DNA from 2 places in the Intrasporangium sp. Soil_C_50 genome. Region 2 is predicted to be linked to the other one. Evidence: predicted binding sites of a transcription regulator. Region 2 holds the regulator's gene; the other holds the start of a gene.
The links. Region 2 encodes LexA, which represses DNA repair genes until DNA is damaged. Its sites were predicted from a motif close to TCGAACANNTGTTCGA; they were not measured.
Positions count from the first base shown of each region.

Region 1: AC3A5R_RS08880 (HNH endonuclease signature motif containing protein) is a predicted target of LexA. The motif match lies at 2,160-2,175, and genes of this name have one in related genera.

Region 1 is NZ_JBDGKB010000002.1:295,988-300,896, reverse strand. It holds gene metH (methionine synthase) at 1-1,298, shown strand, start outside; gene AC3A5R_RS08885 (HAD family hydrolase) at 1,303-2,007, shown strand; gene AC3A5R_RS08880 (HNH endonuclease signature motif containing protein) at 2,183-3,580, shown strand; gene AC3A5R_RS08875 (4a-hydroxytetrahydrobiopterin dehydratase) at 3,653-4,363, shown strand; gene AC3A5R_RS08870 (NUDIX domain-containing protein) at 4,412-4,909, shown strand, end outside.
Region 2 is NZ_JBDGKB010000017.1:40,855-45,763, reverse strand. It holds gene AC3A5R_RS21405 (DUF6318 family protein) at 1-68, shown strand, start outside; gene AC3A5R_RS21400 (PKD domain-containing protein) at 536-985, shown strand; gene AC3A5R_RS21395 (hypothetical protein) at 1,001-1,906, opposite strand; gene lexA (transcriptional repressor LexA) at 2,029-2,736, opposite strand; gene AC3A5R_RS21385 (LysM peptidoglycan-binding domain-containing protein) at 2,964-3,377, shown strand; gene AC3A5R_RS21380 (hypothetical protein) at 3,647-3,952, shown strand; gene AC3A5R_RS21375 (alpha/beta hydrolase) at 3,952-4,909, shown strand, end outside.

The DNA of each region.
Region 1 (4,909 bases), on a different contig from region 2:
TGGTCGGGTTCGCCGCCGAGATGCAGCGCACCGGCATGACGATCCCGCTGCTCATCGGCGGCGCGACGACCTCGCGCGCGCACACCGCGGTCAAGGTCGACCAGCGCTACGACGGGCCGGTCGTCTGGGTCAAGGACGCGTCGCGCTCGGTGCCGGTCGCGGCCGCGCTGCTCTCCGACGAGCAGCGCCCGCGCCTCATGGAGCAGGTCAGGGCCGACTACGACGCGCTGCGGGCCCGTCACTCGGCCAAGACCGAGCGCAAGCTGCTGAGCCTCGAGGCAGCGCGCGAGCGTCGGACACCGATCGACTGGAGCGGCTACCGGCCCCCGCACCCGCACCTGCTGCTGCAGCAGGAGAAGGACGTCTCGACGATCACCCGCTCGCGCACGACCCCGCAGCACGTGCGCGTCCTGCACGACTACCCGCTCGGTGAGCTGCGGCGGTACATCGACTGGTCGCCGTTCTTCTCCGCGTGGGAGCTCAAGGGCACCTACCCCGACATCCTCAACAACCCGGCGAGCGGTCAGGCCGCCCGCAAGCTGTTCGAGGACGCCCAGGCGATGCTCGACCGGATCGAGCAGGAGCGCTGGCTCACCGCCAACGCCGTCCTCGGCTTCTTCCCGGCCAACGGTGTCGGGGACGACATCGAGGTGTACGCCGACGAGAGCCGCGGTGAGCCGCTCGCCGTGCTGCACCACCTGCGTCAACAGGGCGAGCACCGGGCCGGCGTGCCGAACCGGTCCCTCGCCGACTTCGTCGCACCCAAGGGAACCCGCGACTGGGTGGGCGGCTTTGCCGTCACGGCCGGCCTCGGCAGTGCCGAGCGCGTCGCGCAGTTCCGCAAGAGCCTCGACGACTACGACGCCATCCTGCTCGAGGCTCTCGCGGACCGGCTCGCGGAGGCCTTCGCGGAGCGGCTGCACGAGCGCGTCCGCAGGGAGTTCTGGGGCTATGCGCCCGACGAGCACCTCGACAACGCGGCGCTCATCAAGGAGCAGTACGCCGGCATCCGCCCCGCTCCGGGCTACCCGGCCTGCCCGGAGCACACCGAGAAGCAGACGCTGTGGAGCCTGCTCGACGTCGAGGCCCGCACCGGCATCTCGCTCACCGAGAGCATGGCGATGTCGCCCGGGGCGTCGGTGTCGGGCTGGTACCTCTCCCACCCCCAGTCGCAGTACTTCGTCGTCGGGCGCGTGGACCGGGACCAGGTGGCCGACTACGCCGAGCGCAAGGGCTGGACCCTCGCCGAGGCCGAGCGCTGGCTCTCGGCCAACCTCGCCTACGATCCGGAGGACTGACCTCGTGAGCGCCCCTGCTGCCCCCGCCCAGACGGAACGCCCCGCCCTGCCCGCGGCCGTCCTCTGGGACATGGACGGCACCCTCGTCGACACCGAGCCGTACTGGATCCAGGCCGAGCACGAGCTCGTGGCCGCGCACGGTGGCGTCTGGACCGACGAGTACGCCCACCAGCTCGTCGGCAACGCCCTCGAGGTGTCGGCCCAGCTCATCATCGACCAGTCCGGCATCCCGCTGACCGTGCCGGAGATCGTCGATGCCCTCCTCGAGCGGGTCATCGCCCAGGTCGAGCAACGCGTGCCGTGGCGTCCCGGGGCCCGCGATCTGCTCCTCGAGCTGGGGTCGCTCGGGGTGCCCAACGTCCTCGTGACGATGTCGTGGCGCTCCCTGGCCGAGATGGTGGTGCGCAACCTGCCCGACGGCGCGTTCGAGGCGCTCGTCACCGGCGACGAGGTGAGCCACGGCAAGCCCCACCCGGAGCCCTACCTCGCGGCTGCGCGGCTGCTGGGGGTCGACCCGGCCGACTGCGTCGCCATCGAGGACTCGCCGGCCGGCGTGCGCTCGGCGGCCGCCGCGGGGGTGCCCACCATCGCGATCCCGCACGTCGTCCCGGTGCCGACGGTGCAGGGCGCCGTTCGCATCGACACGCTCGCCGGCGTCGGCGCCGGCGACCTCACCGGCATCGTGTCCGCGGTGCGCCTCCCGTCCTGACGCCGGTCCTGCGGTCCGCGGGTTTCGGCGCTCTGACGCTCACTGCCGGGCGTGTCTCGAGGCGGCTCGGTCGGCACGGTTGCACTCCTCCTGCGAGCCGAAACGGACTGTGGTCCAAGCGAATTGGGTGTGGACAAGCCTTTCCCTGTTGTTCGAACACCTGTACGATAGGGGCATGTCGCAGGCAGTGATCGAGCAGGACTGGGACCTCGTCGCGTCCCTGGCTGCCGACCTGCACGACGCCCACGGCCGACTGGTGGATGCGGTGGCGGTGGCGCTGGTGGAGGGGTCGTGGCAGGCGGCCGGGATCCGCTCGCCGGAGCACTGGCTTGTGGTCCGCGCGGGTTTGTCGCGGGGGCACGCCGCGGCGGTGGTGCTGATGGCCCGCCGGGCCGGTGAGCTGCCGCAGACGGCGGCGGCGCTGCGGGAGGGGCGGATCAGCCTGGACCAGGCCGCCGTCGTGGCCCGGCACGCCCCGGCCGCGTTCGATGCCACGGTGGCGCAGTTCGCCCAGTACGCGACGGTGCCGCAGCTGCAGCGCTCGGTCGCCCGGTACGACTTCACCCTCGAGCCGCGGACCTTCGACGAGGAGGGCCGACTCCTACCCGCCGAGGTGACCGCTGCTGGGGAGGACGGCGACGAAGCGGAGGCGTCGGCGCGCCCGCCGGCACCGGTCGAGCCGGCGTCGCTGAGCATGGGCGTCGACGCGGACGGCCGGTTCCGGCTGCGGTACGACGCGCCCGCCGAGGTCGGCGAGCTCGTGAGGGCCGCGTTGGCCGAGGCGAAGGACCACCTGTTCCACACCGTCACCGACACCACCCACACCAGCCAGGGGGACGACGACCAGCACCGGCAGGACCCGTACGCCGACCCGGCCACCACACCCGGCCCGCGCCGCATCACCTGGGCCGATGCCCTCGTGCTGCTCGCGACCCGGTCCCTGGATGCCGGAACCGAACAGACCCCGGCGCGGCGGGCCCGGTACCGGGTCCAGGTCCACCTCGACACCAACGGCGGGTGGCTCACCGGCAGCCCGCGCCTGCCGCGGCACGTCGTGGACGGCCTGACCTGCGACGGGGCCCTGGTCCCGGTCTGGGAGACGCACGGGCACCCGGTCAACGTCGGGCGCACCCACCGCGTCGTCCCGCACCGCACCCGCATCCTCGTCCTGGACCGGGACCGCGGCTGCCGGTTCCCCGGCTGCCCGGTCACCTCGGCCGACTACCTCGAGGTCCACCACCGGGTGCACTGGCGCGACGGCGGGCTGACCGACCTGGACAACCTGCTGTGCCTGTGCACCTTCCACCACGACAGCCACCACCGCGGCGACTACACCATCACCGGCGACCCCACCCGAGAAGCCGGGCTCCGGTTCCAGACCCGGCAAGGCTGGCCCATCGGACCACCGGCCAGATCACCAAAGCCGTCGCCAGACCCACCCGTCGGCGCGTCGACCCGGCCCCGCCGACCACGACCCCGTCTCGGCCGCACCTATCCCGCCCCGACCGGCGGCACCCTGCACCTGCACCTCGTCGACCTCCACCCCTCCGGGGCGTCGCCGCCTCCGGGCTGAGGAGAGGCCCTTCCGGACGTGTGTTCGCGCAAAGGCCGAGCTGCGTCTGGATCAGAGATATCGTCCCGAGGCATGGACATGCTCAGGGGCGAGCAGATCGCCGAAGCCAACCTGACCGACTGGCGCAAGCTGGCCCAGGGGCTGCACGCCCGGTTCCTGGTCAGCAGCTTCGGGAGCGGCGCGCGGTTCATCACCGCGGTGGGCGAGGCGGGCGACGCGGTCGGACACCATCCCCGGGTGTCGATCGGAGCGGGGTACGTGGACCTCGAGCTGGTCACGGACGACGCCATCTACCGCGACGACGAGGGCACCGAGCACGTCGTCGAATGGGTGACCCAGCAGGACGTCGACCTGGCCCGCCGCATCACCGAGATCGCGGCAGACCACGAGATCGGCGCCGACCCGGGCGCGGTCAGCGAGATCGAGCTCGGCCTCGACACCACGCGCTCTGCGACGATCGCCCCGGTGTGGGCTGCCCTGCTGACCGGGAGCCCGGAGTCCCAAGGCCTCGGGACACCCAGCGACGAGATCCGGGACGCCACGGGGCGGGTGCCGAACCTGTGGTTCGGCGACGTGGAGGAAGGCGATGGTGAGCGCCCACGGTTCCACGTCGAGGTCTACGTGGCGCCGGAGACGGCCGAGCACCGGCTCGCTGCCGTCCTCGCCGCGGGAGGGACCATCGTCGATGACAGCGACGCCCCTTCGCTCACCGTGATCGCCGACCACGACGGCAACAGGGGAGTCCTGTGCGTCGACACATCCGCGGCCCCGAAGAAGGACTGAGGCGCAACACCGGTTGCGGCTCGGCCGCGGCACCCTGATCATTCGCAGGTGAACGAGACGACCGCCGCCGCGAGGGTGAGACGCGCCGTCCGGGCCGTCATCTTGGCCGATGACGACCGGATCCTGCTGTGCCGCTTCAGCTTTCCGCATCCGGCCGTTCCGGCGGGCGCAACGGTCGTGTGGGCCGCCCCTGGCGGCGGCGTCGAGCCCGGTGAGCTGCCGCTGGAGGCACTGCGCCGCGAGCTGCTCGAGGAGACGGGTCTGGTCCTCGCCGCCGACCCGCCGCACGTCTGGCACCAGGAGGTCGCCGTCGCCGGTCAGGCGGACGGCTACGACCGGCTGGTCAACGACTACTTCCTCGTCCGCACGTCGCACTTCGACCCCCGAGGCGCGTTCTCCGACGAGGAGCTCGCCGCCGAGCACATCAGCGGGATGCGGTGGTGGCGGCATGCGGACATCGCCGACTACGGCGGCACCGACCTGTTCTCACCCCGCGACATCGTCACGCCGCTGGCGGGGCTGATCGCCGGTGCCATCCCGCCCGCC
Region 2 (4,909 bases):
AGATGTTGGCGGCGCTCAAGTGGACTAAGTCCGGTTGGCAACTTTCGTCCTTCGGCACCGTCTCGTGACGGGGCATCGCATCCCTGCTGCTCTCGTCTTGTCGTTTGTCGTCTTGGCGGCGAGTAGCGCGACGGCGCTGGCAGACTTCAAGGGGGGTGCCGGAAAGGACGCCGCGACCATCCGAGTGAAGACTCTGCGCGCGTGGACGGCTGAGTATCAGGAGGCGGTCGTCCAGGCACAATCACGTTGGATTTATCGCACGCGAATCGCCTCGTGCGATTTGGGTGGCCGCGATGCCAGCAGCGAATGTTATGCGGTTGCCGTTGAGGCGTGCGCTGACAATCCGCCCAGCGAGGGGCGGGGTCCCCTAACTGACGTTCTTCGCCGGTGGGTCGACAAATCTGGGCAGCCTGAGGAACATGATCCTTCGCCGACCGCAGAGGCGGCAGAGCCGAATGGATGGTTCCTAGAGGGGACTACGTGTCTTCCCGAGGCCGTTCCGGGCATTAAACCGGCCCCAACAATCTCTATGATCGTGGACGCGTTTCACAAGACGGCGTGGGCGAAGGGTGCGATCTCGACGCAGCCGAAGGGGAATACGACGCTCGTCAACCTCAAGACCTTCTACAAGGTTGACTGGGCCAGTGCCGGTTTCGAGCCGGGCGAGATCGACCTCGTCGACCCGACCACGATGTTCGGCTACCGCGTCGAGATCCGGCCCAAGCTCGTCAGCTACGTCTACCGCTTCGGCGACGGCACGAGCGAGGGCCCGACCACCTCGCCGGGCGGCGTGTACCCCGACGGCGACATCATCCACACCTACCGAAAGCCGGGCACCTACACCTCGCGCGTCGACGTGACGTTCGGCGCCGACTTCCGGATCAACGGCGGGTCCTGGATCGCCATCCCCGACACGGTGACCGTCCCGCAGCCCGGCACCGCGATCACCGTCAAGGAGGCCCGAGGCGTCCTCGTCCGCAACTGACGCACCCGGAGTCGGTCACTCGGCGACGGCGTCGACCTTGCGGGCCTCGACCTCGGCGGTGTCGCGCAGGTCCCAGAGCTCCTTGGTCTGCACGATCCAGTAGGTGCAGAACAGCACGATAATGATGACTTCGCCGATGAGGATCACGTGGTCGAACCCGTGCAGCGTCAGGTGCGCCAAGACCGTGATGGTCAGCAGCACGGCGAGCGTGCCGGCGATGGCGAGGTACCAGCGCTTGTACGTCAGCGCCTCATCGGTGGAGGCGTGCCGGTCCTCGACGCGGAAGGCGCTCAGCACCATGACGGCGATGACCCCAGCGACCATCGTCGCGGCCGCCAGGCCGTGGCTCAGTGCGATGAATCGGTCGGGCAGGGCGAGGAAGAGCACGAGCTCGAAGACGATGACGGCGCTACAGGCGACGGTCAGGAGCATCGTCCGGACCGGTGGACGCTGAGCGGGGTCGGCCAGCTCGTCGCGCCGCAGCCACACCGTCACGACCAGCGCGACGAACCCGACGGCGATGAGCGACCACACGTTGTTGTTGACCGCGTCGGAGATCGCCGCCGTCGACAGCGCGAACGGGTTCGTCGACCCGGCCGTGCTGCAACGCCCATCGGGGACCGTCGGCACCATGGCGACCACGAAGGCCATGAACCCGGAGAAGTTGAGCAGCACGTCCTCGGCCGGCGAGTGCCCCTTGTAGACGACGAGCGCCGCGCCGAGCGCGAAGAGGCTGCCGACGAAGACCGTGCGGGACGGCGTGAAGTAGTACGCGCTGATCGAGCCGAGCCAGCACGTCCCGTTCGTGCCCCACCACCACTGGAGGATGACGGACAGCAGCAGCATGAGCAGCATCGCCACCATGCCGCCGCGCAGGTAGCGGTAGGTGAAGACGACGTCGCGGTCCGGACGGTCGGGCATGGCGTCCTCCTGAGGCGAGTGTGTCTCTCAGAGTGGCGAACCCGGCCGCCGGATACGTCGCGACGCGCCGCGGAACGTCCGCGGCGCGTCGGGAGGCGAGGCGTCAGAGCAGGGAGTGGGCGTCAGACGCGGCGCAGCACCGCGGTGACCTTGCCGAGGATCGTCGCGGCGTCGCCGTCGATCGGGTCGTAGGCGGCGTTGTGCGGCAGCAGCCAGACGTGGCCGTCCTTGCGCTTGAAGGTCTTGACGGTGGCCTCGTTGTCGAGCATCGCAGCCACGATGTCGCCGTTCTCGGCATTCGGCTGCTGCCGCACGACGACCCAGTCGCCATCGCAGATCGCGGCCTCGACCATGGAGTCGCCCTGGACCTTGAGCAGGAACAGCTGGCCCTCGCCGACGACCTGCCGGGGGAGCGGGAAGACGTCCTCGACGACCTCCTCGGCCGTGATCGGGACGCCCGCGGCGATCTTGCCGAGGACGGGCACGTACGAGGCCTCCGGGCGCGCGTCACCCGCCTCGGTCTCGACATCGTGCTGCTGGGAGCCGGCGGCACGACCGCGGCGCGTCGGCTCGTCGGCGCCGTCGGGCGAGACGACCTCCAGGGCGCGCGGACGGTTGGGGTCGCGCCGCAGGTAGCCCTTGCGCTCGAGTGCCGCGAGCTGGTGGCTGACGCTGGAGGGGCTCGCGAGACCCACGGCCTCGCCGATCTCGCGCATGCTCGGCGGGTAGCCACGCCTGTCGACGGAGTTGCGGATCACCTCGAGCACGCGTCGCTGCCGCATCGTCAGGCCGTCGCCCTTGTCGCGGTCGGGAAGCTCGGTCACGCCCATGGTGTCCCCTTCGTCGCCCGTCCAGAGCCCGTGATCCGGGCCGCTGCGGACCCAGTGTCAGTGGTGACTGGTGTGGTTGGTGGTGTGAGGAAAGCGTACGGGTTTCGAACACAGTTGCCAAACGCGTGTTCGATGCGTGTCTCGACTTCCTCGAACATACGTGCTACAAATCGTACAGACGTTCGATCGAACACATGTTCGCAAGGCAGCAGGAAGGGGAGGTCAGCATGAGCGTTGTCGCACTCGAGGCCGTTCGTCAGCAGCGTGAGCTGGAGTCGGGGGACTCCGTTCCGCGCTCGAGGCCGCAGCTCGTTCTCGTTCCCACCGGCCCTGACGCCGTCCGTGCCGCCCGCGCCGAGCAGGCGCCGCTGCGCCTGACGCGGTTCGGGCGGTTCGTCGTCACCCTCCTCGTCGCCGGGGTGCTCGTCGCGCTGGGCCTGGGCCTCGCCGGCCAGCTCGCCTCGGCCGCCGACGCGCCGCGGTCCATCACCGTCCAGTCGGGCCAGACGCTGTCGGGAATCGCCGCCCGCGAGCTGCCCGACCTGCCGGTCTCGGAAGGGGTCGCCGAGCTCCAGCTGGCCAACTCCCTCTCCACGTCGATGATCCACGCGGGCCAGCGTCTCGTCGTCCCGGCTCCCTGACCTCCGCTCCGCGCGCGTTCGTGTCGCGCGGATCTCCGACGGCCGCGTTGGCTCCACCTCCAGCGGCTGGCGTGCCCGGCGCTTCGACCCCGCCGGTCCGCCCGGACGCCGCACCCCCACTCCGGGGTGCGGCGTCCTGCTGTACAGGCCTGTTGGCTCGCCCTGTGGACGACCGGGTGCCGACGGCCGGCCCAGGGCGACGCCTGTGGACGGAGGAGCCCACGATCCGAAAGCCCTTCCTACGGTGAAGTTCTCAGGAAGGAGTGGGCATGCGCTACGAGGTGGACCCGGCAACAGTCGGTGACGCAGCGGCCGAGATGGGGGCCGCGCTCGCGCGGCTCGCGTCGATCCGTGCCGATGCCGCGGTGGCGGCGGTCGCCTCGGGGCTACCCGGCGGGGAGGCCGCGGCGTCGACCCCGCGTCTCGTCGAGGCGTGGCGAGACCGGTTCCGTGACGCTCGGCTCGAGCTGCTCGGTCTGGGTTCCGCGCTGGAGGCGGCGTCCACCCTGTACGAGGGCGTCGAACGGACGGCTGCGGCCACCTTCTCCGCCGAGTCCGACGGCGGTGTCCCGTGATGACGCTCGACGTCGGCCGGATCCGGTCGAGCAGACCTGAGGTGCTCCTGGCCGCGGCGAGGCGACTCGAGAGGTGCCGGCTCGACGTCGAGGCGGTCGTCATCAGGCTCTTGCGTCGGCGCACCCGGGGTTGGTCCGGTCCCGCCTCGGCGGCGGCGGCCACGAGGGCGGCTGCTCTCGTTGCCGGCCTCGGCCGGCTCGGCGCGTGCCTCGCCGCGGCGTCGATCAGCCTGAGCCAGGCCGCTACCCGCGTACGTGCCGCGCAGGACCTGCTCTCGCGGGCCGACCGGCGTGCGGCCGATGACGGCGCGTGGGTCGACCATGAGGGCACCCTCTTCCTACCGGTTCGCGCCGCCGGCCTCGACCCGGTGCTCGAGGCCCATCGGGCCCGCCGCGACGTGCTGCTGCGCGAGGAGGTGCACACCTACCTGCGGCAGGCCGTCCGTCTCGCGACCGACGTCGATGCCCGCCTGGCCGCCGACCTGCTCGCTGCGGCGCACGGTGGTTCGGCGGCAGCGCCGGTCCTCGCCGCCGGGGGAGTCCTTCCCGTGACCCCGCCGCCGGTGGTGCTCCACGACGCCAGTGGCGCCTACGCGTCCGCGGCGTGGTGGCGATGTCTCACCGACGCGGAGCGCCGGTCCGTGATCCGCGACCACCCCCAGTGGGTCGGACCGCGCGACGGCATCCCGGCCGCGGCGCGCCACGAGGCCAACCTGGCTCTCCTCGCCGAGGCCGAGCGGGCGGCGTCTGCCGCCCTGGCCGCCGAGCGTGAGCAGCCCGCGAACCTGCTCGGGGTCGACGTCGTGGCGTCGGCGCGACGCCGGGTAGAGGACCTGCGCGCCGTGCGCACCGTGCTCGGGCGTCAGGACGGCGTCCTGCGACGCCTCCTGTTCCTCGACGCCAGGGGTCGCGAGGTCAAGGTCGTCGTCGCGCAAGGCGATGTCGAGACTGCTGAGC